DNA from 2 places in the Arthrobacter sp. NPDC056691 genome. Region 1 is predicted to be linked to the other one. Evidence: riboswitches for the same ligand, from Rfam matches in the RefSeq annotation. Region 1 holds a riboswitch; the other holds the start of a gene.
What was found. A riboswitch is a leader RNA that binds a small molecule or an ion and turns the genes downstream of it on or off. The one in region 1 is predicted to bind cyclic di-AMP.

Region 1 (11,976 bases):
GTCTTCCAGGGATCAGCCGGTTCCGGCAACGGGTGCCGGTGGCCGCGTAACAATCGGACCTGCCGCGTGCCCGCAATCTGGGCGAGGCGCTGGCGGTTCCGGCCCGTCACGGTCCGTAGCAGGCCGCAACATCAGCCGCCTTTGCAGCCCGTTTCTGTCGCCATGCGTCATCCGATGTCCCCGGAAGGCGCCCGCCATTACGCACTGTTTACTTTGAAGTCCCCGCGCGTCCGGGGGCCGCCATCCACGGCCCGGGCCGGCAGGTTACGCCCCGTTTCCCCTCGTGACCGTGCCCTTCAGGCGGTGGTCCATCTCTGCTCTCATGGTGGACACCAAACGCCTTGAACGACCTGCTGAAGGGAAGCACCCCATGACCTCCGGAACCGGGCCGATACCGAAAATCAGCCTTCAAAACATCACCAAGAAGTTCACGGTGCGGCCCAGCAAGGACAACCCGGAAGGGGCGGTCCTGACCGCCCTGGACGGCATCTCCCTTGACGTCTCCGCAGGCGAGTTCATCACCCTGGTGGGTCCCAGCGGCTCCGGCAAGACCACGCTGCTGGACCTCCTGGCCGGCCTCACCAGGCCGGACACCGGCCAGGTGCTGGTGGACGGCCGGGAAGTGGCGGGACCGGGCCGGGACCGCGCCGTCGTTTTCCAGCAGTATGCGCTGTTCCCCTGGCGCACGGCCGCCGCCAACGTGTCCTTCGGACTGGAAGGCGTGGGCAGCGACGGGAAGCGCTACACCCGCAAGGAACGCGCCGGGAAGGCACGCGAATACCTCGAGCTTGTGGGCCTTGGCGGATTTGAAGACCGGTACCCCCACGAACTGTCCGGCGGCATGAAGCAGCGCGTGGCCATCGCCCGCAGCCTGGCCTACGAGCCGGACATCCTGCTGATGGACGAACCCTTCGCCGCACTGGACGCCCAGACGCGAGAGCAGCTCCAGACCGAGCTGCTGCGGATCTGGGCCACCACTGGCAAGACCATCATCTTCATCACCCACGGCATCGACGAGGCCGTCTACCTCGGCCAGCGCGTGGCCGTGCTCAGCTCCCGGCCGGGACGGCTGAAGGAAATCGTGGACATCGACCTCGGGGACCGCTCCGGTGACGAGGACGTCCGCTCCAACCCGGCCTTCGTCGAACACCGGCACAAGGTCTGGTCACTGCTGCACGACGAGGTACGCCGTGCCCAGGAAGCCGGGCACGCAAAGATCCAGCCCGACGGAACGGCGCCGGATGAAACCAGGACCATCACCACCGGAAAGGCAGCCTGATGAGCACGCCAACACTGACCAAGGAAGCCGAAACGGAAACGCAGACCGGTCCCGCGGCGGCCGCCGGGGAGGCAACGGCGGAGCGCAATCCGGCGCTACGTCCGGGACCCGGCAGGACACCGGCGGCCAGGCTGCGCCTGTATGCCCTGCAGGGCGGCAAGGCTGTGTGGGGTGCCGGGGCCATCATCCTGTTCCTCCTGCTCTGGGAACTGGGTCCCACCTACCTCGCGCCGGCATCGACCAGGGTGTTCCTTCCACCCCTGCACGTGGTGCTCGAGGCACTGGGCACACTCATCGCAAACGGCCAGCTGCAGAACCACCTTGCCGCCAGCCTGAGCCGGTCCGCCAGCGGCTTCGGCATCGCCGTCGTCACGGCCGTGGCCCTCGGACTGCTCGTGGCCTGGTACGGCGCCCTTGACCGTTTCCTCAACCCGCTGCTGGAGGTCTTCCGGAACACGGCCGCCCTGGCGCTGCTCCCGGTGTTCACGCTGCTGCTGGGCATCGGGGAGACCTCCAAGATCAGCATCGTGGCCTACGCGGCGTTCTTCCCGGTGCTGCTGAACACCATCGCCGGCGTCCGGACCGTTGACCCGCTGCTGATCCGTGCCGCCCGCTCACTGGGGCTGTCCAACTTCCAGCTGTTCCAGAAGGTGATCCTTCCGTCCGCCGTGCCCACCATCTTCACCGGCATCCGGATGGCCGGCACATCCTCCATCCTCGTCCTGATCGCCGCCGAAATGGTCGGTGCCAAGGCCGGGCTGGGCTACCTGATCGTCAATTCCCAGATGAGCTTCCTCATCCCGGACATGTACGCGGGCATCCTGACCGTGTCCCTGCTGGGCCTGCTGGTCAACTACCTGCTGGTCGCCGTCGAACGCCATTTCTCCCGCTGGCGGACCGCTGTCGGGTCCCGGACCGCCTGACCCGCCCCCAGATCACAACGAACCAGACCCACAAGGAACCAGACGATGCCTCAACGCACCCCAGCCAAGACCAACGACGGCGGCGCCCGCCAACTTCACCTGAACGCCTTCCTGATGAGCACCGGACACCATGAGGCGTCCTGGCGGCTTCCCGAAACCGACAGTTTCGCCGGAACGCAGGTGGCACACTTCCAGCAGCTCGCCCGCACCGCGGAACGCGGCACATTTGACTCGATCTTCTTCGCCGACTCGCCCGTCCTGTTCGGCGACGTGCGCCAGCGTCCCCAAGGAACGCTCGAACCAACGGTCCTGCTTAGCGCCATCGCCGCCGTGACCAAGCGGATCGGGCTGATCGGCACCGCCTCCACCACCTACAACGACCCCTACAACCTGGCCCGCCGGTTCGCCTCGCTGGACCACATCAGCGGCGGCCGGGCCGGCTGGAACGTGGTGACGACAGCCGGCGAGGCTGCCGCGCGGAACTTCTCCCTGGAGGACCAGCCCGCGCACTGGCGCCGCTATGAACGCGCCGCCGAGTTCCTCGACGCCGCCAGGAAGCTCTGGGACAGCTGGGAAGACGATGCGGCGGTGGGGGACAAGGCCGGCGGGGTCTGGGCGGACAGCTCCCGGGTCCATGCCATCGACCACACCGGCCGCTACTTCCGGATCCAGGGTCCCCTGGATGTGCCGCGTTCGCCCCAGGGCCACCCCGTCATAGTGCAGGCAGGCTCCTCCGAAGACGGCAAGGACTTCGCCGCCCGCTACGCCGAGGCGGTGTTCACCGCGCAGCAGACCCTCGCCGAGGCCCAGCGCTTCTACGCCGACCTGAAACGGAAGACGGCCGCCGTGGGCCGCAACCCGGAACACATCAAGATCCTCCCCGGCATCGTCCCGGTGATCGGCTCCACCGAGCACGAGGCGCGGCGGCTGGAGAAGCAGCTCGATGAGCTCATTCACCCCGAGCACGCGCGGAAGCAGTTGGCCGGCGTCCTTCGCGTCTCACCGGAATCCCTGCCGCTGGACGCGCAGCTTCCCGAGGACCTTCCTTCGGAGGACGCGATCGAGGGCGCCAAGAGCCGGTACACGCTGATTGTGGAACTGGCCCGGCGCGAACGGCTCACGGTCCGCCAGCTCATCGGCAGGCTGGGCGGCGGCCGCGGGCACCGCACCTTCTCCGGAACGCCCGAACAGGTGGCAGACGCCATCCAGGAATGGTTTGAGAAGGGCGCGGCAGACGGCTTCAACATCATGCCGCCCGTGTTGCCGTCCGGCCTGGACACCTTCGTGGACCACGTCATTCCGATCCTGCGGTCCCGCGGGCTGTTCCGCCAGCAGTACACGGGGCACACCCTGCGTGAACACTACGGACTGCCGCGGCCCGCGAACGTCTTTGCCCCGGCAGGCTCCGAGGAAGCCGTACCCGCTTAGGCCTCCCGCTGCTCCGGCAGGGGCTTCCGGGCAAGCCAGGCAGCGACGATGGCACCGGAGATGTTGTGCCAGAGTGAGAACACCGCGGACGGCAGGGCCGCCAGCGGGGTGAAATGGGCGGTGGCCAGCGTTGCCGCCAGGCCGGAGTTCTGCATGCCGACCTCGAACGCGAGTGCCCGGCGCGCCTTGGCGTCCAGGCGGCCAAGCTTGCCGGCCAGGTAGCCGAGCCCCAGACCGAAGCCGTTGTGCAGCACCACGGCCAGGAACACGATGCCGCCGGCAGCCAGGATCTTGCTGGCGCTTCCCGCCACCACCACCGCCACGATGAGGGAAATAACGACGGCGGAGGCCCAGGGGAGTGCCGGCAGGGCCTTGGCGACGAGGTTCTTGAGGAACAGCCGGGCCAGCAGGCCGGCGATCACCGGCAGCAGCACGGTCTTGACGATGTCCAGCACCATGCCGCCGGCGTCGATGGTCAGGAAGGAACCAGCCAGGAACAGCACCAGGACGGGGGTGACCACCGGGGCGATCAGGGTGGACACGCTGGCGACCGCCACGGAGAGGGCCACATCGCCCTTGGCCAGGAACGCCATCACGTTGGAGGCGGTGCCGGACGGCGCGCAGCCCACGAGGATCAGTCCCACGGCGAGGGCGGGTTCCAGGTGGAGAAGGGTGGCGATCGCCCAGCCTGCGCCGGGCATGATCACGTAGTGGGCCACGATGCCCAGCACCACGGCCCAGGGCCTGCGGGCAACGGCAGTGAAGTCCGGCGGCGTCAGCGTCAGGCCCATGCAGAACATGATGATTCCCAGCAGGTACGGGACCCCCGGGCCGAGCGGTTTGAAGGCGCCGGGAAGCAGGAACCCGGCAACGCCGGCCGCGAGCACCAGGAGGGGGAAGACGGTCACCGCGACGCGCGCAATCCTGGCTTCCGCGGCGAGGGCCGGATTCAGTGGTGCGGCGCCGGCCTCCGTGGCCGAGGGAGCGGATACGGGGTCTTTTGTTGCCTCAAGCATTCAATAATGCTGGCACCGGAGCGCCGCAGCGGCCAATTCATGACTGATGTCAGACAAATGTGTCGTGCCCAGGAAATTTTCCCTGCGGGACAGCGGGACCTTGATCGTTCCCGGTGCGATACTGGATTGCACTGGATCGGCATTCAAGGGGACGGAATGATCCTAGACACGGCAACACTGCGGGTTGCCTTCGCCGCGATGGCCCTGGTTCTGGCACTGCTGTTCTACTTTTCGACGTTCCGCAGCACCCGCTCGCCCTACAGCGCCTGGTGGTGCGCCGCGCTGCTCCTGTTCCTCTCCGGCTCGGCCTCGTTCCTGCTCAACGGCACGCCGCAACAGGTCTGGGCCAACCCGCTGGGCAACTTCCTGCTGGTGTCCGGCGCGGCAAGTGTCTGGGCCGGGGCGCGCTCCCTCCGGAACCTGAAGTACAACCTGTGGCTGTCCGTGGCGCTGCCCGTCATTGCCGGCGCCGCCGCCGGCGTCGACAGCCCGGGATCCAATACGTGGGCCGGCGGTGCCGTTTTCCTGGCCTCCATGGCCGTCCTTGTCGGACTGGCTTCGCACGAACTGTGGCGGCTTGAACCCGGGTACTCCCGGGTGAGAATCCCCATGGCTATCGCGGCCGGAGGGGTGGCCTTCTTCTACTCCTGCCGCCTGGTGGTGTTCCTCATCCAGGGGCCAAACGGTCCCGTTTTCACTACCTACTTCGGGTCGGCGGTGACCACCATGGTCACCATGGTGCTGCTGGTGGTGGTTTCCTTCAGCATGGCGGGCCTGAGCACCGAGCAGCAGACGCGGGCGCTGCGGACGGTCGCCACCCAGGACGGGCTCACGGGCCTCCTTAACCGGGGAGCTTTCCTGGAGGCGGCGGCCGAAGAGCTGGAACGCAGCAAGGCCGCCAACAGCGGCGGCTCGCTGATCCTCGCCGACCTGGATCACTTCAAGTCGGTCAATGACACCTTCGGCCACGCGGCGGGCGACCTTGCACTGCAGGCATTCGCCGAGGCGTGCGGCGCATCGGTCCGGTCCACGGACGTCGCCGGGCGCTACGGCGGCGAGGAGTTCATCCTCCTGCTTCCCGGCGCGGGCCCCAAGAGCGCGGAAATCATTGCGAGTGAAATCAGCAGGAGGCTGGCAGGGCTGCACATCCCGGAGCTGCTGCGGATGCCGACCGTCAGCTACGGCATTTCCACCTACAACGCGAAAACGGCCGATCTCGACGAGGTGATCGCGGCCGCGGACGTTGCCCTCTACGAAGCCAAATCGCAGGGGCGGAACCGCACGGTCAGGGGCTAAGAGCTCATCCGGTTCCCCAGGCACCGGATCCGGAATGCATGGGGGACAATCCGGACCCGGCGATCCTGACTCGCAGCCGGAGACTGCGGTCTTTCATCAGGCACAGCCAGTGTTTCCCACCATCCTTGTAGAAAGGTGGGAGCACCTTGGGGGATGGCCGTGTTCCGCCGCCCCCAAGGCAGCGGAACACGGCGGTTTCTTCAGTTCTGCTAGGCCGCGCGAACAAACGTGACGGGGCCCGTGGCGGTGAGCCAGGACAGCGGGTGGGCCATGGTGGCGTTGATGCCGTTCATGCCGCCGCTGATGACTTTGCCGGCGCCCGCGTAAATTGCCACGTGGCCGGACTGGACCACCATGTCGCCGGGCTGCGGGGTGGAGACCACCACGCCATGGTTCAGGAACTGCATGGGCGCGAGGTCACCCACAGGGATGCCGGCCGCGCCGAGGGCCTTCTCCACCATGGCGGTGCAGTCCTGCGTGATGCCGATCTGGGCGTAGGCCGACGCCAGCATGGTTGCGTTGACGCCCGCGGCAGCCTTGACGGGTGCCTTCGGGGCCGGAGCGGCAGCCTTGACGGTGACCTTCGGTGCGGCCGCGGCCGGCGCAGCTGCAGCCTTGGGGGCCGCGGTAGCAACGGGCGCGGCAGCGACGGTGGCGGCTGCAGGTGCCGCGGCCTTCCTTACTGCCGGCTTTTCGACGACGGGTGTTGCCGCCACGGGGGCCGGGGCCGACTTGACCGCGGGGCGTTCAAACTCGATCCTGACGCTGGAGGCAGCGTTCAGCGGAGCCTGGACCTGGCTGGCGGCCGCGGCGGTCGGTGCCTGCGCCGGCTGGGCCGGAACGTTCGCGGCGTTGGCTGCGACGCTGCCGGTGAAGGCCAGCCCGGAGGCGGCAAGGATGGCCGCAGCACGGCGGCCAGAAATAATGCGGAACGACATGAAGAAGCCTCTCCCGATGCCTGCGAGGTGAGCTGTCGGATTCGGATGGGAGGCACCCGGCCGCGGTCCTGAGCGTGGTCAGGAACTGCGCGGCTTCACCCCAAGACCCGCTATAAGCGGGCCGAAAAGTGGTTTCCCCGTCTCTGCCGGACATGGGTCTTCGGTTGGTTCCTCGGGCTGCGGCAGAGTTAGGCAATCAGCGCGGGAGTGCCCTATCGGTGAAAAAGGCACGTTTTCCACCGTACGGGAGGCATCGCTCAATGTCACATTAAGGTAACGGCGCCGTGTCGTTCACTTCCGGCTTGCCCGCGTCATGTAGAGGGGCGGGGCCTGATTGGTGTGGTGAGCCTCACTCTGCGGCGTTGAGCTTGCCGGCCAGCCGTTCCCGCATCTGAATGCTGGCCGAGTTGAGGCCGATCAGTTCCACCTCCCGGCCGTGCCTGCGGTATTTCTCCGTGACGGAGTCCAGCACGGCGATGGTGGAGGCATCCCACAGGTGCGAGGCGTGCAGGTCGATCACCACGCTGTCGATGTCCGGCTCGGCGTCGCGGGCGTAGTTGAACTGCGTGTAGAGGTCGTTGGAGGAGGCGAAGAACAGTTCGCCGTCCACAGTGTAGGTGGCCACCGTCCGGCCGTTGAGCTCCACTTCCGTACGGTCGACGGTGGCGAAATGGGCCACGCGGCGGGCGAACATCGCCATCGCCGCCAAAACCCCGACGCCGACGCCGATCGCCAGATTGTGCGTGACCACCACCGTGCCCACGGTGATCAGCATGACGGCGGTTTCCGATTTGGGCATCCGCTTCAGCGTTGCGGGTGCAACAGAGTGCCAGTCGAAAGTGATGGCCGAGACGAAGATCATCACCGCCACCAGCGCCGCCATGGGGATGAGACCCACGATGTCGCCCAGGGTGACCACCAGCACCAGCAGGAAGGCGCCCGCGAGGAACGTGGACACCCGGCTCCGGGCGCCGGAGCCCTTGACGTTGATCATGGTCTGCCCGATTACCGCGCAGCCGCCCATGCCGCCCAGGAACCCGGTGACGATGTTGGCCACGCCCTGGCCCCAGGATTCGCGGGTCTTGTTGGAGCGGGTGTCGGTGATGTCGTCCACAAGCTTGGCCGTCATCAGGGATTCCAGCAGCCCCACCAGCGCCATGGACAGCGAGAACGGTGCGATGGTCTGGAAGGTTTCCCACGTCAGCGGCACCTGAGGGATGAACAGCGTGGGCAGGCTTTCCGGCAGCTGGCCCTTGTCCTGGACGGCGGGCACGTCGATCCCGGCCACCACGGTGAGGACCGTCAGGAGGACGATGGCCACCAAAGGTGACGGCACCGCCGTCGTGATCCTGCGGAAGCCGACGACAATCAGCAGGCCCGCGGCGACCAGCGGATACACGGGCCAGGGAACCCCGATCAGTTCCGGCAGCTGGGCCATGAGCACGAGGATGGCAAGCGCGTTCACGAAGCCCACCATCACCGAGCGCGGGATGAACCGCATGAGCCGGGTGACGCCCAGGACGGCGAGCAGGATCTGAAAGACCCCGGCGAGGATCACCGCGGCAATCAGGTGGTCCAGCCCGTGGCTGCGCATCAGGGGCGCGATCACCAGGGCGACAGCGCCTGTTGCGGCCGAGATCATGGCAGGCCGGCCGCCAACGAAGGAGATGGTGACCGCCATGGTGAAGGAGGCGAACAGCCCGATCCGGGGATCCACGCCGGCGATCAAGGAGAACGCGATGGCTTCCGGAATGAGGGCGAGGGCCACCACCAGTCCGGCGAGGGCCTCGGTCTTGAGGCGCCGCGGGGAACGGAGAGTGGCCCGGACGGACTGGAGCTGTTCGGGCTTCATGGAACTCTATTTCTTGGTCTGGCGGTAGCGCTCGATCTGCTTCAGCCGCCGCAGGAGGCTGTCGCGCCGCGGGTGGGGAACGGCGTCGGGCGCCTCGGCGGTGAGGTCGATATGTTTGGTGCCGTACTGCCACAGCAGGAGGTCATCCAGGAGGCGGTCGGGACCGGGGGAGTAGCGGTGGTCCAGGGCCCTGCGGACCTCGGTGATCCGGTTGGCGCTGAGCAGTCCGGCGAGCTGCACGGTCTGCTTGAGTCCGTGGGCCGCCAGGAGTTCGGCCGCCCATCCCCAGTCATCATCCACTTTACGGTCTACGTGGGGAAGCAGGGTGCGCCAGACATCGCGGATGCGGTTGGGGGTGAGCTGTGCCGCGCCCTCGCCGTCCACGTCCCAGTAGCTGCGGACCTCCTCATAGCGTTCATGCAGGTCGGCGAAGGCGCTCTCCACGGTTTCCAGCATGGCGGCGGTGGCGGTGAACTGGCGGTCGAAGTGCGGCGTCCAGGCGCGCGGGTCCTCCGCCTTGAACCGGATGTCGTGCTCGATCTCGCTCCAGGCGTGCGCGAAGACGGTGCGGATCTGACATTCGAAGAAGTAGCTGCCGTTGGGCGGGACCTCGGGGTTGAACACCTGCTGGTAGTTCTTCACGACGTCGTTCTGGATGGTGCGCAGGATCAGGTGCCGGCTGGAGTAGCCGTACGTTCCGGACTCGATGGAGCCGATGTCCTTTTCGCGGTCCCCGCGGCAGTCGAAGAGGTGCCGCTGGCGCTTGATCAGGTTGGCCACCAGTGCGTTCTCCGCCGGCAGCTTGGTGATGACGCGCACGCCCACCATGTCGTTGAGGGTCCGGAACGGGTCCGGGAACTTAAGGAGCCGTGGGCCGCCCTCTTCCAGTGGTTCCTCGGTCCGGGAGATCTTCTCCCGGAAGGAATCCGCCGACTTGGTCCGGCCGGTGACGAACAGCGGGGTGACCTCGGTGTCCTTGAGCATGGTCCGCAGTATCTGCAGGACTTCCCGGGTGACAAGCTTCAGGGCAGGCCGGACACGCTCATAGAGTTCCACGCTTTCCTGCACGGAGTCGCGCTGAGTGACGTCCAGGCGATCCCAGTTGCTTGCCATGGTTCCAAACTATCAAGGCGGCGCCACAGCGCGCCGGTGACACCCCTGCCACTGCAGCCCCTTCTGCCCCGCGGAAGCGGCGTCCATGTAGGCTCGGCACATGGCTGTTGTGCGCCGTCGTGCCTGCAAGCCCGGACCCCGGGCGCGCGGGCGGCGGCAAGGGGGGCCAGGCGCCCCGTTCGAAGGATCCTAGGAGGATGCAGTGAAGCGGCAGAAGTACCACTACGGTGACCACCCCAGCCAGTGGGGCGAGCTCTTCCTGCCGGAGACACCTGCCGCACGCAACGGCAAGCCGCCCTCCGCCCGCGGCGTCGCTGTGGTGATCCACGGCGGCTACTGGCGCTCGCAGTACGGCGCCGAGCTTGGCGAGCCGCTGGCCAAGGACCTTGCGGCGCACGGCATCGTGGCCTGGAACCTGGAGTACCGCAGGGCAGGTAACGGCGGCGGCTGGCCGCGGACCTTTGAGGATATCCTCGCCGGGATCGACAAGCTCCGCCAGGTGGCGGGCGAGCACGACCTCGACCTGAACCGCGTGGTGGCGCTGGGCCACTCGGCCGGCGGCCACCTGGCCGTCTGGGCGGCCGGCAGGGACCGGCTTGCGGGACTCGGTGCGGCCGACGCCGACCGCCAGGTCGGCCGGAACCTCAACGGTGAAGCCGTCCACCTGACAGGCGTGGTCAGCCAGTCCGGGCTGCTCAACCTCGCGCAGGCGGAATGGCTGGACCTCAGCAACGGCGCCGTCAGCAACTTCCTGGGCGGCTCCGCCGAAAGGTACCCCAAACGCCATAAATACGCCGACCCGATGAGCGCCGTGCCGCTGACCATCCCGGTCTACGCGGTCCACGGGCTCGACGACGACACCGTGCCGGTCAGCCAGTCCGAGGCCTACGCCACCGCCGCCCGCGCAGCCGGAGCGCCGGTCCAGGTGGTCAAGGTCCCCGGCGACCACTTCTCACTGATCGACCCGAAGACCCCGTCCTACCGGAAGTGCCGCGAGCTGGTGCAGGAGCTGCTGCAGCTCTAGGCTCCTGGGCGCTGGCCGGGGAACTCCTGCGGCGTCCATTCGTTGCACTGATATAGGCCCGGCCGGTCAATCCACTCCGGCGGTAAGTATGCTTATCATCAACCGCGAATGCCGCAGACGCCACAACGGAGGGACATTGCCTTGTCTGATCTCACTGCTATCGCCCTGATCTGCACGCTCACGCCGTCGCCGTCGTCATCCAGCAGCGAACTCATGGCCAGCCATGTGCTGGACGAGCTGGCCAAGAACGGCGTCCAGACCTCATCCGTCCGCGTGGTGGACCTGGACATCAAACCCGGCGTGGAGGTGGACATGGGTGGCGGCGACGAATGGCCGGCGCTGCGGACCAGGATCCTGGCCGCGGACATCCTGCTGCTGGCCACGCCCATCTGGATGGGACACCCATGCAGCGTGGCGCAGCGCGTGGTGGAGCGTCTCGACGCCGATCTGCAGGAGACCGACAGCCAGGGCAGGCCCATCATGTACGGGAAGGTGGGCCTCGTGGCGGTGGTGGGCAACGAGGACGGAGCCCACAAGGTGGTGGCCGACATGCAGCAGGCGCTGAACGACGTCGGCTTCTCGCTTCCCGCGCAGGGTTCCACATACTGGGTGGGCGAGGCGATGCAGACCGTGGACTTCAAGGATCTCCCGGAGGTTCCCAAGAACATTGCCCACTCGATCACCAGCATGGCCCGCAACGCCGCACATCTGTCCCGGCAGCTCCGGGCCGCCCCGTACCCCGCCGATGAGTGAGATTCCGCCAATGGACTTGACCCGGAAATGGACGCCGGTTGCTAGCAGCGTCGGCAAGGAGGACTCTTGTAGGTGGGGACTGAGGTACTTTTGTATATTACGATCCCGGGTTTCACTAGGAGATACACATGGGTGAACCCATCATGCGGTGGACAGCTTGATCCGGCTTCGAAAGCTGGCGCGCGCGGCGTCTGTACTGACAACTCCCCTGGCCCCGGAGGACATCCTCGCGCTCTTTGACCCGGTGTTTTCCGCCCGGCAGCTGCGCGGCGTGGTCACCAAGGTTGTGCCTGAAACAGCGGATTCAGCCACCATCCATTTCCGGCCCGGCCGCGGCTGGAAGGCCCATAAGGC
Region 2 (11,976 bases), on a different contig from region 1:
CGGATGCAACGGTCATGTTTGCTTACCTCAAATGTGAATGGCCGTCATCGCGGCTCGAATGCTTGGTTCCCCGCAATGATTCTGGGGAGGGGCGCCCTACGCTGGGCTGGGGGCGAATGCCTAAAAACTTCGTGGGGTGGTGAAAGTTAGGCGTGCATTCGACAACAGCGCATGTCGGCAGCAGCGGGTGTGCTGGGCCAATATTCTGCGGCTGCAGGTGCTGTTGAGTTCTTGTTCACATTTGAAAGTGTGCAACGTAACAATGAAAACTTGCAAGTAACAATGGACGGAACCGTCCGCATGCTGAGACAAACGGCCGGTTTGTGCGACAAATCACAGTTTTGAAAGCCGCCGATTTTTTGATCCTTTTTCCTGAACGGACGGTCGGAAAGCTGCTTCTACGGAATCTTCTTCGATTTTTCCGTAAATTCGCGCTGAATATTCAATGACATCTGAATTGCTGGAAACCCGCAGCGGCGATAAGCCGATTGTCCAGCTATGACGTAGCCCGGGCGAAGTTTTTTTGCCCACGCGCGGGTTTGGGGTCGTGGTCAAATCCGCCAGAACGACGGCAGCAGCGCCCGGTTCACCTGGGCGCTGCGCCTTCCCGTCAGTCAGCTCGACTGGCTTGATCCGCTGGTTCCGCCCGACTGCGTCGCGGTCCCGCTCACTTGAACGCTCTCCGCCGGAAACGCCGAGCCATCCTTGCCGGCAACAATCCGCACAGTGGCTCCGGAGACGATGTCGGCCACTGTGAGGCCGCCGGTTGCTGACTGCTGGCGCCTCTGCAACATATTGCTCACCACCGTGTCGTCACTGAGTGTGTAGGTCCGCGTGAACCCGTCGGCACTCTTTACTGTCACCGCACCAGAGGAAACGGTGGAAACGGTACCGAGCTGCGCTACCTTCGAGACGTACTCCCCGTTCTCCTCGACGACGTACTCCGAATGAACCGCCGCAGAGACGCCGCTGCCCATGCCGCCGAGGCCGTTGGGCGCGAAGTCGCCGCCCGGCGCCTGCATGCCGCCCGGGCCGCCCATCGACCCGCCATCCTGGGGCAGGCCGCCCTGGGCACCGCCCTGGCTCAACCCGCCCTGTGTTCCGCCCTGCGCCAAACCGCCCTGCGGGCCGGCGGCCGTTCCGCCGGCAGCGGCCGCGTTGCTGCCCAGGCCGTACACGGTGGCTCCTGCGCCGGCGGCCAGAACCGTCGCCGCACCGGCCACGACCAGCCCGCGCTTCATGGTCCACGGCTTGCCGCTGGCAGCCGGTCCGCCGGATTTTCCGGCCGACGGCGGCCCTCCCCAGCCCGCGCCCGCGGTGCCGTCGGCCGGAGGCTGGGCCCCACCGGCACCCCAGCCAGGGTACGGGGCCGGAGAGTTCGGTCCCTGGGCATCTGCGGCCTGGGAGGAAGGGGTTTGGGTGTTCGGATCGCCGCCCGGGGCGGGAGAGTTCGACACGACGGCGTGCGGTGCGGCATGGAAAGCGGCACCGCCGGAGGAGAACGTGCCGAGGGACGTCACCGGTTCAGTTGCGGGTTCCGCGGGTCGGGCGCCGGCTGAATGGGGGTCGTCCGGATTGTCGTCCGCTGCGTAAGCGGAAGGTGCCGGACCGGCGTTCGCGGGGGCCGGCGTCGGCGTTCCCCCGCCAAAGCCCCAGCCGGCGGAATGCCCGTCCGGCTGCGGCGCCGGGGGCAGGGGCGTGGTTTCCGGAACAGGTGAATGCTGCTGTCCGCTCATTGTTATCTCCTTAGGGGTGCGGAAGTGTCCGTTCCAGACTGGAAAGCCTTCCTGTGTTTGGCCTGTGCGGCGCAAGAGCCATGGCTGTGACCTGAAAAATGCGCACGCGCTGCCTTTCAGCTCGCTAGGCTGGGATTCACAGCCGGCGCACAGGGTTGCCAAAGCGGCGGCTAAACACCAGAACGGAGAGTTGTCACATGGCCACTTCGCACTCCATGACCAACAACCTTCCCCAACTGACCCACCCGGACGGCTCCCCCATCCGCGCCCTGGTGGTCGACGACGAGCCGAGCCTCGCAGAGCTCATGAGCATGGGCCTGCGCATGGCCGGCTGGTCCGTGGCCGTCGCTGCCGACGGTCCCGAGGCAGTGAAACTCGCCAAGGAGTTCCGCCCGGACGTGCTGGTGCTTGACGTGATGCTTCCCGGGTTCGACGGCGTCGAGCTCCTGGGCAGGATCCGTGCCTTCGCGCCGGAGGTCCCGGCACTCTTCCTCACGGCCAAGGACGCGGTCCAGGACCGCATCGTGGGCCTCGCCGCGGGCGGCGACGACTACGTCACCAAGCCGTTCAGCATCGAGGAGGTCCTGCTGCGCCTGCACCGGCTGGTCCAGCGCTCCGGTGTGGCCGCCATGGATTCCGCTGAGCTTGTGGTGGGCGACCTCGTCCTGAACCTCGACACCCGTGAAGTCACCCGCGCCGGCGACGAGCTGCAGTTGACGGCCACCCAGTTCGAGCTGCTGCGGTACCTGATGGAGAACCCCAAGCGTGTGGTCAGCAAGGCCCAGATCCTGGACCGGGTGTGGAACTACGACTTTGGCGGCCAGGCCAACATCGTCGAACTGTACATCTCCTACCTGCGCAAGAAGGTGGATGCCGTGCATCCGCCGATGATCCACACGGTCCGCGGCGCGGGCTACGTCATCAAACCGGCAGAGTAGGCCGTGGCAAACCTTTCCGGTGCAGTCCGTACCCAGCGCCGAAGCTGGCTGAAGCCGGGCACCTGGCATCTGCGCACCCGCCTGGTCCTCGTGGCCATGGCCCTGCTGGTGGCGATTTGCGGCGCCATCGGCCTGTTCAGCTACGCCTCGATGGACTCCTTCCTGACCCAGCAGCTGGACAAGCAGCTTACGGAGGCCGCCCGGCGGTCCAGCGACTTTGGCCGGCCACCGCTGGGCAACCCCGGCACCAAACCCGATCCGCTGGGCGCACGCGGCCAGCGGGTGGGGACGGTAACGGCCCGGATCGAGGGCGGCACCGTCATCAGCGCCGGTTTCATTGACAGCGACGCCACCCTCGCCTCGCTGTCCGCCGCGGACGACCAGGTCCTCCTGGAGCTCCGACGCGACGGCGTGCCAGTTGAACGGAAGCTGTCCTCGGGCACCTACCGGCTCGTGGCCGCCCAGGCGCCCTACGGCGACGTCATCGTCACCGGGCTTCCCCTCGCCGAAAAGCAGAACACCCTGACCTCGCTGGTCTGGACCATCACCATCGTCTCGCTGGGCGGCCTCGTGCTGATCGGCCTGGCCGGGACGGTGCTCATCCGGCGCACCATGAAACCGCTGGAACAGCTCTCCGAGGTGGCCACGCAGGTGTCGCGCCTGCCGCTGGACGCCGGTGAGGTGGCACTCGCCGTCCGCGTCCCGCCGTCGAACGCCCATCCCGGAACCGAAGTGGGCAGCGTGGGGCACGCCCTGAACCAGATGCTGGACAACGTCTCCAATGCGCTGGAGGCGCGGCAGGAAAGCGAAATGAAGGTCAGGCAGTTCGTGGCGGACGCCTCCCACGAACTCCGCACGCCGCTCACGGCCATCCGCGGCTACACCGAGCTGATGCGCATGACCGAAAAATTCACCCCGGACGGCCAGCGGTCCCTTGCACGCGTGCAGAGCCAGTCCGAACGCATGACCGCCCTGGTGGAGGACCTCCTGCTGCTCGCCCGGCTCGACGAGGGCCAGCCGCTCAAGCTCAGCGACGTGGACCTCACGCAGCTGGTGGTCGAGACCGTCAGTGACGAAAAAGTCATGGCGCCGGACCGGGCCTGGCATCTGGACCTCCCGGAGGAACCCGTGTCGGTCCGGGGCGACGACTCGCAGCTGCACCAGGTCCTCGTGAACCTGCTCTCCAACGCCCGCAAGCACACCCCTCCCGGCACCACGGTGACCACCGGCGTGATGCGGTCGGCTGACGGCAGCGCTGTGATTACTGTCACGGACGACGGCGCCGGCATCCCGCCGGAATTCGTGGACAAGGTCTTCGCGCGCTTCGCCCGCGCAGACGCCTCACGGGCGACGCCGGCGCAGCCGCCCCTGGCGCCTGCCTCCGCAAGGGCGAAGGGTCCTGCCACCGGTGGCGCCAGTGCGCAAACAGCCCTCCGTACCGCGGATTCGCGGGGAGAAACAGGGCCTTCGCAGGCAGAACCTGGCGTCGCCTCGGCAGAGGGAACCAGCGGCCTGGGACTGTCAATCGTGCAGTCCATCGTGGAAGCGCACGGCGGCACGGTGGAGGTCACGTCCCGGCCCGGCCGGACGGAATTTGCGGTCCGGCTGCCCATGCAAGGCGCCGCGCCGACGCCGTGACTCCCGTTACCTAAATGTGACTTAATCAGAAGCCTCCTGTACCGTCGATATGGTGCGGCCGCCACTAGCGCCGCATCTCCGGATTGACGCCCAGCTCTGCCGCTTCCCGGATTCCGCTACATCAGGCAGAGGCGGGGGAACCAGAGTCCCGGGCTTTCCGCATCAGCCCTTGGGGTGAAGCCGACACGTGAATTTCCGTGCGGCCGGATGACCTCATCCGAACCCGACAGCTAACTCCGCAGGTGTGAGAGGCAATCCACCATGTCTGAATTTAAGACTCAGGCGCGCCCTGAACGCGCCTCAGATCAGTCTGACCGCACGACGTCACGCCAGGGCATTTCCCGGCACCGCGCCGAACCGGCCCGGCCTACGACGGCCTGGGGCCGTCTCACTTCCGGCCTTCCGTCCTTTGGCCGCCGGGCGGCTGTCCTGACCACTGCCGCCGCGGTGCTCGTTGGCGTCGGCGCCGCAGGCCACGCGGCCGACCAGGCCACGCCTTCCGCCGCCGAGCCGGCAGCGGCCACCGCGGACGCCGGGCAGACGCTGAGCTTCGACAAGACGCTGATCTCCGCCCTTCCGGCCCCGTCCGCGGCGTCCATCGCTCCGCAGTCCTCGTCCCAGGCCGCTGCCAAGGAGTCTGCGGCCAAGGCTGCCGCTGCAAAGAAGGCTGCCGCCGCTAAGGCCGCCGCCGCCCAGGCCGCTGCCGCAAAGGCCGCCGCGGCTAAGGCCACCGCCTCTGCCAACGCCGCCGCGGTTGCCAAGGCCAACGCCGCCGCCGTCCAGGCTGCCGCAGCGAAAGCTGCCGCGGCCAAGGCGGCCGCAAAGGCCCGGGCCGCTGCGCCTGTGGCCCTGAACGATCCCTCCGGCGCACAGGCCTACGCAGCCGCCAAGCTCGGATCCTTTGGCTGGTCCGCAGACCAGATGCAGTGCCTGCAGCGGCTCTGGACCAAGGAATCGGAATGGCGCACCACGGCCACCAATGCCAGCAGCGGCGCCTACGGCATCGTCCAGTCGCTGCCCGCAGAGAAAATGGCGAGCGCCGGGGCGGACTACCGCACCAACTACCGCACCCAGATCAACTGGGGCCTGGACTACATCAAGGAGCGCTACGGCTCCCCGTGTGGCGCCCTGAACTGGCACCTCGCCCACAACTGGTACTGACCGGTTTGCCGCGGCCGAACCGGCTGACGGCGAGCATTTCTGCACCGCTTTAAGGTGACCCGAGGGCCCCGAATCCGCCAGGATCCGGGGCCCTCTTGCCGTCCGTGCCCACCCGCGGCCGGCAAAGAGGTGCAGAAATGCGGCCACCACCGGCCGCTCATTCCGGCCGCCAGCGAGCGCTGAAGAACTTCCACAGCCCCTGCACAGCTTCGCCCTAAAACCCTCATAACAGCGGCCGCCACTGTTGATGCATGACCATCACTGACCAGGCCTCCGGAACCCAGCCACACCCACCGCTGCACACCCGGCCGCACGCGCTCCATGGAGCCGGCGCGGCCGGAGATGCCCCGTCCCAGACCCTCATCAGGCATACGCGGCGGTCGCCGATCGATACCTCCACCGCGGTACCGGTCCTGGACGTGACCATCCCGGTCTACAACGAAGAACGCGACCTGGAGGAGTGCCTGCGCCGGCTCCACGCCCACCTGCGCGGCACGTTCCCGCACTCGTTCCGCATCACCGTTGCGGACAACGCGAGCACCGACGGCACGCTCCAAGCGGCCGAACGCGTGGCCCGGGAACTCCGCGAGGTCACCGTGGTGCACCTTGCGGAAAAGGGCCGCGGCAACGCCCTGCGGAAAGTCTGGCTGGCTTCGCCGTCGCCTGTCCTGGCCTACATGGACGTGGACCTCTCCACGGACCTGGCCGCACTGGGCCCGCTCCTTGCCCCGCTGATCTCCGGCCACTCGGACCTTGCCATCGGCACGCGGCTGACCCGCAACTCCCGCGTGGTCCGCGGGCCGAAGCGCGAATTCATCTCCCGCAGCTACAACTTCATGCTGCAGTCCCTGATGGGCGCCCATTTCAGCGATGCGCAGTGCGGCTTCAAGGCCATCCGCGCCGACATCGCCCAGCAGATCCTGCCGCACACCGTGGACACCGCCTGGTTCTTCGACACCGAACTCCTGGTCCTCGCCGAACGGTGCGGCCTCCGCGTCCACGAAGTGCCTGTGGACTGGACCGACGACCCCAATTCCAGCGTGGACATCGTCCAGACGGCACTCGCCGACGTCCGCGGCATGGCCCGGCTCAGCAAGGACATGGTCAGCGGCCGCATCCCCGTCGCCGAGCTTCGCGCGGCCCTTGCCCGCGGCCCCCTTCCGGCCGCATCTCGCAGCCAGGAGCAGAGCCCGGGCGGCAGCCTGTTCGGCCAGCTGGTGCGGTTCGGCACCATCGGCGTGGCATCCACCCTGGCGTACCTGGTCCTCTTTTACCTCTGCCGCAACCTGATGGACCCGCAGCTAGCCAACCTGCTGGCCCTGCTCACCACGGCCGTGGCCAACACCGCCGCGAACCGGCGCTTCACGTTCGGCATCGCCGGCAACAGCGATGTTGCCCGCCACCACTTCGAAGGGCTGCTGGTTTTCGGGATCGGGCTCGCCCTCACCTCCGGCGCGCTCGCCCTGGTCCACAGTGGCGCCCTGCCCGGAGGCACGACGCCGGACCGCTGGGTTGAGCTGGCGACCGTCACCGCCGCGAACCTCGCGGCCACCGCGTTGAAGTTCCTGCTGTTCCGGCTGTGGGTGTTCCGACGGCGGCCGGTCCCCACCAACGCTCCCGCAGATCCTGCCGCCTCCCCCACCAACGCTCCCGCAGATCCTGCCGCCTCCCCCACCAACGCTCCCGCAGATCCTGCCGCTTCCGAGGCATCCCTCCCGCAGGCATCCGACCCGACCACAGAAATGGCACAGTCATGAGCACCACCGTCACTCCCCCAGACCAGACGACAGTCCCGACAACAGACCAAACTGCCCCGGCCGTGCCCGAGGCTCCCCGCCAGGCCGTCCCCGAGCAAACCCGCCCGGCCGGCATGGCATCCCGGCTGCTGCTGGGAAACCAGCCTCGCTGGATCCGGCCCTCGGCAGCAGCGCTGCTGGCGTTCACCGCCGTGCTGTACCTGTGGAACCTCGAAGCCACGGGATACGCCAACTCGTTCTATGCCGCCGCCATCCAGGCGGGCACGAAAGACTGGACGGCGCTGCTGTTCGGCTCCCTCGATGCCGGAAACGCCATCACCGTGGACAAACCCCCGGCGGCCCTATGGATTCCCGCCCTGGTGGGCCGGGTCTTCGGCTTCTCGCCGCTGAGCATGCTGGTGCCGCAGGCACTCATGGGGGTGGCCGCCGTCGGACTCCTCTACCTCACGATCAAGCGCGTGTCCGGCCCCGCCGCGGGCCTGCTCGCCGGCGGCGCACTGGCCCTGACCCCGGTGGCGGCGCTGATGTTCCGGTTCAACAACCCCGACGCGCTGCTCACCCTGTGCCTGGTGCTCGCCGCGTACCTGACCACCCGTGCCATCGAAAAGGCCGGCTGGAAGTGGCTGGCCGCCGCCGGCGCAGTGATCGGCCTGGCGTTCCTGACCAAGATGCTGCAGGGCTTCCTGATCGTTCCCGGCCTGGCCCTGGCTTACCTGTGGGCCGCCCCCACCACCCTCGGCAGGCGTTTCCTGCATCTGCTCGCCGCGGCCGGCGGCATTGCGCTGGTGGCCGGCAGCTACATCGCACTGTTTCAGCTCACGCCGGCTTCGGCCAGGCCGTACATGGCCGGGTCCGAGACCAACAGCTTCCTGGAACTGACCTTCGGCTACAACGGTCTGGGCCGCATCACCGGCTCCGAAGGCGGCATCGGTGGCGGCGGCATGCCCGGCGGGGGCGGCGGTGGCGGCGGCTTCGGCGGGAATGTCGGCTTTGGCGGAGCCGCGGGGATCACCCGGATGTTCGGGACCAGCTTCGGCGGCGAGGTGTCCTGGCTGCTTCCGTCGGCCCTGATCCTGCTGGGTGCCGGCCTGTGGTTTACCCGCCGCGAGGCACGTACGTCCCGTACCCGCGCGGCACTGGTTCTCTGGGGCGGCTGGCTGCTGGTAACCGCCGGAATCCTGAGCTTCATGAGCGGCACTGTCCACCCGTACTACGCTGTTGCGCTGGCCCCGGCGATTGCCGCGCTGGTGGGCATCGGTGCAGTGGAACTGTGGCGCGGCCGTAACTACTTGCCCGCCCGGATCACGCTGGCCGCCACGGTCCTGGCAGGGTCGGTCTGGTCCGCGGTGCTCCTGGGACGCGACGCCACGTGGCTGCCCTGGATGAGGGTGGCCGTGGTGATCCTCGGTGTGCTGGCCGCCGCCGCGCTGCTGCTCCGGCTCGATTCGCTCCAGGCTGTTCCGGCCCGGCTCCGCAAGACTGCGACTGCCACTGTCGTGGCGGTTTCGCTGCTGGCCGGCGGGCTGGGCAGCACTGCATGGACCTTCGCCACGGCAGCCCAGCCGCACTCCGGATCGATCCCGACGTCGGGACCCACCGCGTCCGCGATGGGCGGCTTTGGCGGCCAGAACGGACGCGCCGGCCTCACCGGGCCGGGCAGCTCCGGCTCAGGCCTGACGGACGGTTCCGGGCTGCCGGACGGTTCCGGTTTGGCCCCCAACGGCGCAACCGACGCCGGCAGTGCTTTCGGCGGAAACGCTCCCGGCGGTGCGGTTCCCGGCGGTGCGATGGGTCCCGACGGTTCCGGCACGGCGAACTCCGAACTCACCGCGCTGCTCAAGGCCAGCACTGCCAAGTGGTCCGGGATTGTGTCGGGCGCCAGCCAGGCAGCCAGTCTGGAACTCGCCACGGGCACCAACGTGATTGCCTTGGGCGGCTGGAACGGCGGCGACCCCTACCCCACGCTCGCGCAGTTCCAGGAGATGGTGGCCAACGGCGAGATCGGCTACTTCATCTCCGGCGGCGGGATGGGCGGAGGCGGCGGACGCGGCGGAAACTCCGAGGTGGCCACCTGGGTTGCGGCCAACTTCGAGGCCCAGACCGTGGGCAGCTCCACCGTCTACAAGCTGACCGATTAGGCAATCATGGCCAACACCATTCCACGTTCGCCATCCACGGCAGAATCCCGGATCCGCCGCCGCTGGCTTCTGCGCCCCGGCCTCCAACGGACCAGGCAGCAACGGACCGGGCAGCAGCAGACCGGGCAGTTACAGACCCCACAGTCACAGACCGTACCGCGGCAGCGGCTGCCCCGGCTGCCCCGGCAGGAACTGCGCTCCCGGCTGGAACTTGCAGGACTCCTGCTCGGAACGTCCGTCCTCTACCTGTGGAACCTGGGCGCCTCCGGCTGGGCCAACGCCTTCTACTCGGCGGCGGCCCAGGCCGGGTCCCAGGACTGGGCAGCGTGGTTCTTCGGCTCGTCCGACTCCGCCAACGCCATCACCGTGGACAAGCCGCCGGCCGCGCTGTGGATCACAGGCCTCTCCGTGCGCCTCTTCGGCCTGAATTCGTGGAGCATTCTGGTGCCGCAGGCCCTGATGGGCGTGGCTACGGCGTGGCTGCTCTATTTGGCGGTGCGCCGCGCCGCCAGGCCTGCCACCGGCGACGACCGGCTGGCCCACCTCGGTGGCCTGCTGGCCGGCGCGGTGATGGCCCTGACGCCGGTGGCCACCCTGATGTTCCGCTTCAACAACCCGGACGCGCTGTTGGTGCTGCTCATGACCGCGGCAGCCTATGCGGTGCTGCGCTCCATCCAGGACGCGCGCTTCCGCTGGCTCCTGCTGGCCGGCGTGTTCCTGGGCTTCGGTTTCCTGACCAAGCAGCTGCAAGTCCTGCTCGTTGTGCCGGGGCTCGCGGCCGGTTATCTGCTCGCCGCCCCGGTCCGTCTCGGGAAGCGCGTGCTGCACCTTGCGGGTGCCGGAGCGGCGCTGGCGGTGTCGGCAGGGTGGTGGCTGGCCGCCGTCGAGCTCATCCCCGCCGAAAACCGGCCCTACATCGGCGGCTCGCAGACCAACTCCATCCTGGAACTCACGCTCGGGTACAACGGCCTGGGCCGGCTCAACGGCGACGAGACCGGAAGCGTCGGCGGCGGGAACGGCTGGGGAACACCGGGGCTGCTGCGGCTCTTCAACAGCGAGTTCGGCGGGCAGATCGCCTGGCTGCTGCCATCGGTCCTGGTTCTCGCCGGAGCACTGCTGTGGCTCGGCAGGCGGGCGCCGCGGACCGACGCCGTCCGGGCCTCCGTCGTGGTCTGGGGCCTGTGGGTGGTGGTCACCGGACTGACGTTCAGCTTCATGGCCGGCATCATCCACCCGTACTACATGGTGGCCCTGGCACCGGGAATCGCGGGTCTGGCCGGGCTGGCCGGCGTCCTGCTCTGGCAGCGCCGTTCCCTGCCGGCCGCGGCGGTGCCGCTCGCCGCAGCGGTGGCGGCCGCCGGCGCCATGGCCTTCCAGCTGCTGGGCCGCTCCCCCGCCTACGTCCCGTGGCTCCGCTGGGTGGTGCTGCTCCTGGCGCTGTTGGCCGTGGTTCTGCTGCTGGTCCCGCCCGCACCCGCCGGAGCTGGCAAGGCACTGCAACGCTCGACGGCGGCTGCCGCGGTCGCGGCGGTGCTGGCCGCGCCGCTGGCCTACTCCCTGACCACCGCGGCGACTGCGCATTCCGGCGCGATTGTCAGCGCCGGGCCAGCCGCAACAGGGGCCCGCGGCAACCTGGCCGGGCCGGGCAATTTTAGCCGCCAGGGAACGCTCGCCGGGCCGGGCACGCCCGCCAATCCGGGCACGGCCAACTCCGCCACCCGGGCAGCGGGCGGATTCGGCGGCCGAGGGGGCGGCGGTGGAATGGGAGGCCTGCTGGGCACCAGCACACCGTCGGACGCCCTGGTGACCGCGCTGCAAACCGGCGCGGCAAAGTACACCTGGGCCGCCGCCGTCGTGGGTTCCAACAACGCCGCCGGCTACCAGCTTGCCGCCGAGTTGCCGGTCATGGCCGTCGGAGGCTTCAACGGGACCGATCCCGCGCCCACGCTGGAACAGTTCCAGCAGCTCGTGGCGGACGGCAAGATCCACTACTTCATTGGCGGAAGCATGATGCAGGGTGAAACCGGCTCCGATGCCGCGGCGCGCATCTCGGAGTGGGTGGCGGCGAACTTCCAGGCTGAGACCATCGGCGGTGCCACGGTCTACGATCTGTCCTGACGGGTTACGGCTCTGACGGGTACAGCCTGACTGGCCTCCGGACCGAACAGGCCCGGCTACAGGCGCAGGGAGATCGCCGGGCGCCCATCCTCGTCCGTTTCCACCGTCGCAGTGACGGCGGTGTAGTCCGGGATATGCAGGACGCCGTCAGGAAGGGCGCCGGTGTTCGAGCCCACGGCGACAGTCCTGATGCCGGCGGCGACTCCTGCCGCGATGCCGGCGGGAGCGTCCTCGAACACCACCGCTTCCGAGGGGTCGGCGCCGAGCAGGGACGCGCCGAGGAGGTAGCCCTCGGGGTGCGGTTTGCCGCGGGAGACGTCCTCGGAGGTGACCATCGCCGCCGGAAGCTCCACCCCTGCCGCCGCCATCCGGACGGTGGCGAGGTCTCGCGACGCCGACGTCACCAGGGCCACGGCGTCGGCCGGCAGCGACTCGAGCAGCTGCAGCGCACCCGGCACCGCGACGATGCCGTCGGTTTCGGTCAGTTCCA

Region 2: it holds a riboswitch for cyclic di-AMP, as region 1 does, so the genes downstream of both, ACFRAU_RS09670 (hypothetical protein) here and ACFRAU_RS11940 (hypothetical protein) in region 1, are expected to answer to the same signal.

The regions. Positions count from the first base shown of each region.
Region 1 is NZ_JBHTXX010000012.1:60,588-72,563, reverse strand. It holds gene ACFRAU_RS11965 (ABC transporter ATP-binding protein) at 371-1,279, shown strand; gene ACFRAU_RS11960 (ABC transporter permease) at 1,279-2,202, shown strand; gene ACFRAU_RS11955 (LLM class flavin-dependent oxidoreductase) at 2,248-3,630, shown strand; gene ACFRAU_RS11950 (bile acid:sodium symporter family protein) at 3,627-4,646, opposite strand; gene ACFRAU_RS11945 (GGDEF domain-containing protein) at 4,803-5,942, shown strand; gene ACFRAU_RS11940 (hypothetical protein) at 6,152-6,880, opposite strand; cyclic di-AMP (ydaO/yuaA leader) riboswitch at 6,884-7,085, opposite strand; gene ACFRAU_RS11935 (SulP family inorganic anion transporter) at 7,230-8,732, opposite strand; gene ACFRAU_RS11930 (GTP pyrophosphokinase family protein) at 8,739-9,845, opposite strand; gene ACFRAU_RS11925 (alpha/beta hydrolase) at 10,048-10,869, shown strand; gene ACFRAU_RS11920 (flavodoxin family protein) at 11,011-11,622, shown strand; gene ACFRAU_RS11915 (ferredoxin reductase) at 11,780-11,976, shown strand, end outside.
Region 2 is NZ_JBHTXX010000009.1:16,885-28,860, forward strand. It holds gene ACFRAU_RS09650 (winged helix-turn-helix domain-containing protein) at 1-16, opposite strand, end outside; gene ACFRAU_RS09655 (hypothetical protein) at 615-1,736, opposite strand; gene ACFRAU_RS09660 (response regulator transcription factor) at 1,934-2,674, shown strand; gene ACFRAU_RS09665 (ATP-binding protein) at 2,678-4,312, shown strand; cyclic di-AMP (ydaO/yuaA leader) riboswitch at 4,417-4,568, shown strand; gene ACFRAU_RS09670 (hypothetical protein) at 4,574-5,473, shown strand; gene ACFRAU_RS09675 (glycosyltransferase) at 5,725-7,230, shown strand; gene ACFRAU_RS09680 (glycosyltransferase family 39 protein) at 7,227-9,368, shown strand; gene ACFRAU_RS09685 (ArnT family glycosyltransferase) at 9,375-11,486, shown strand; gene ACFRAU_RS09690 (HAD-IA family hydrolase) at 11,543-11,976, opposite strand, start outside.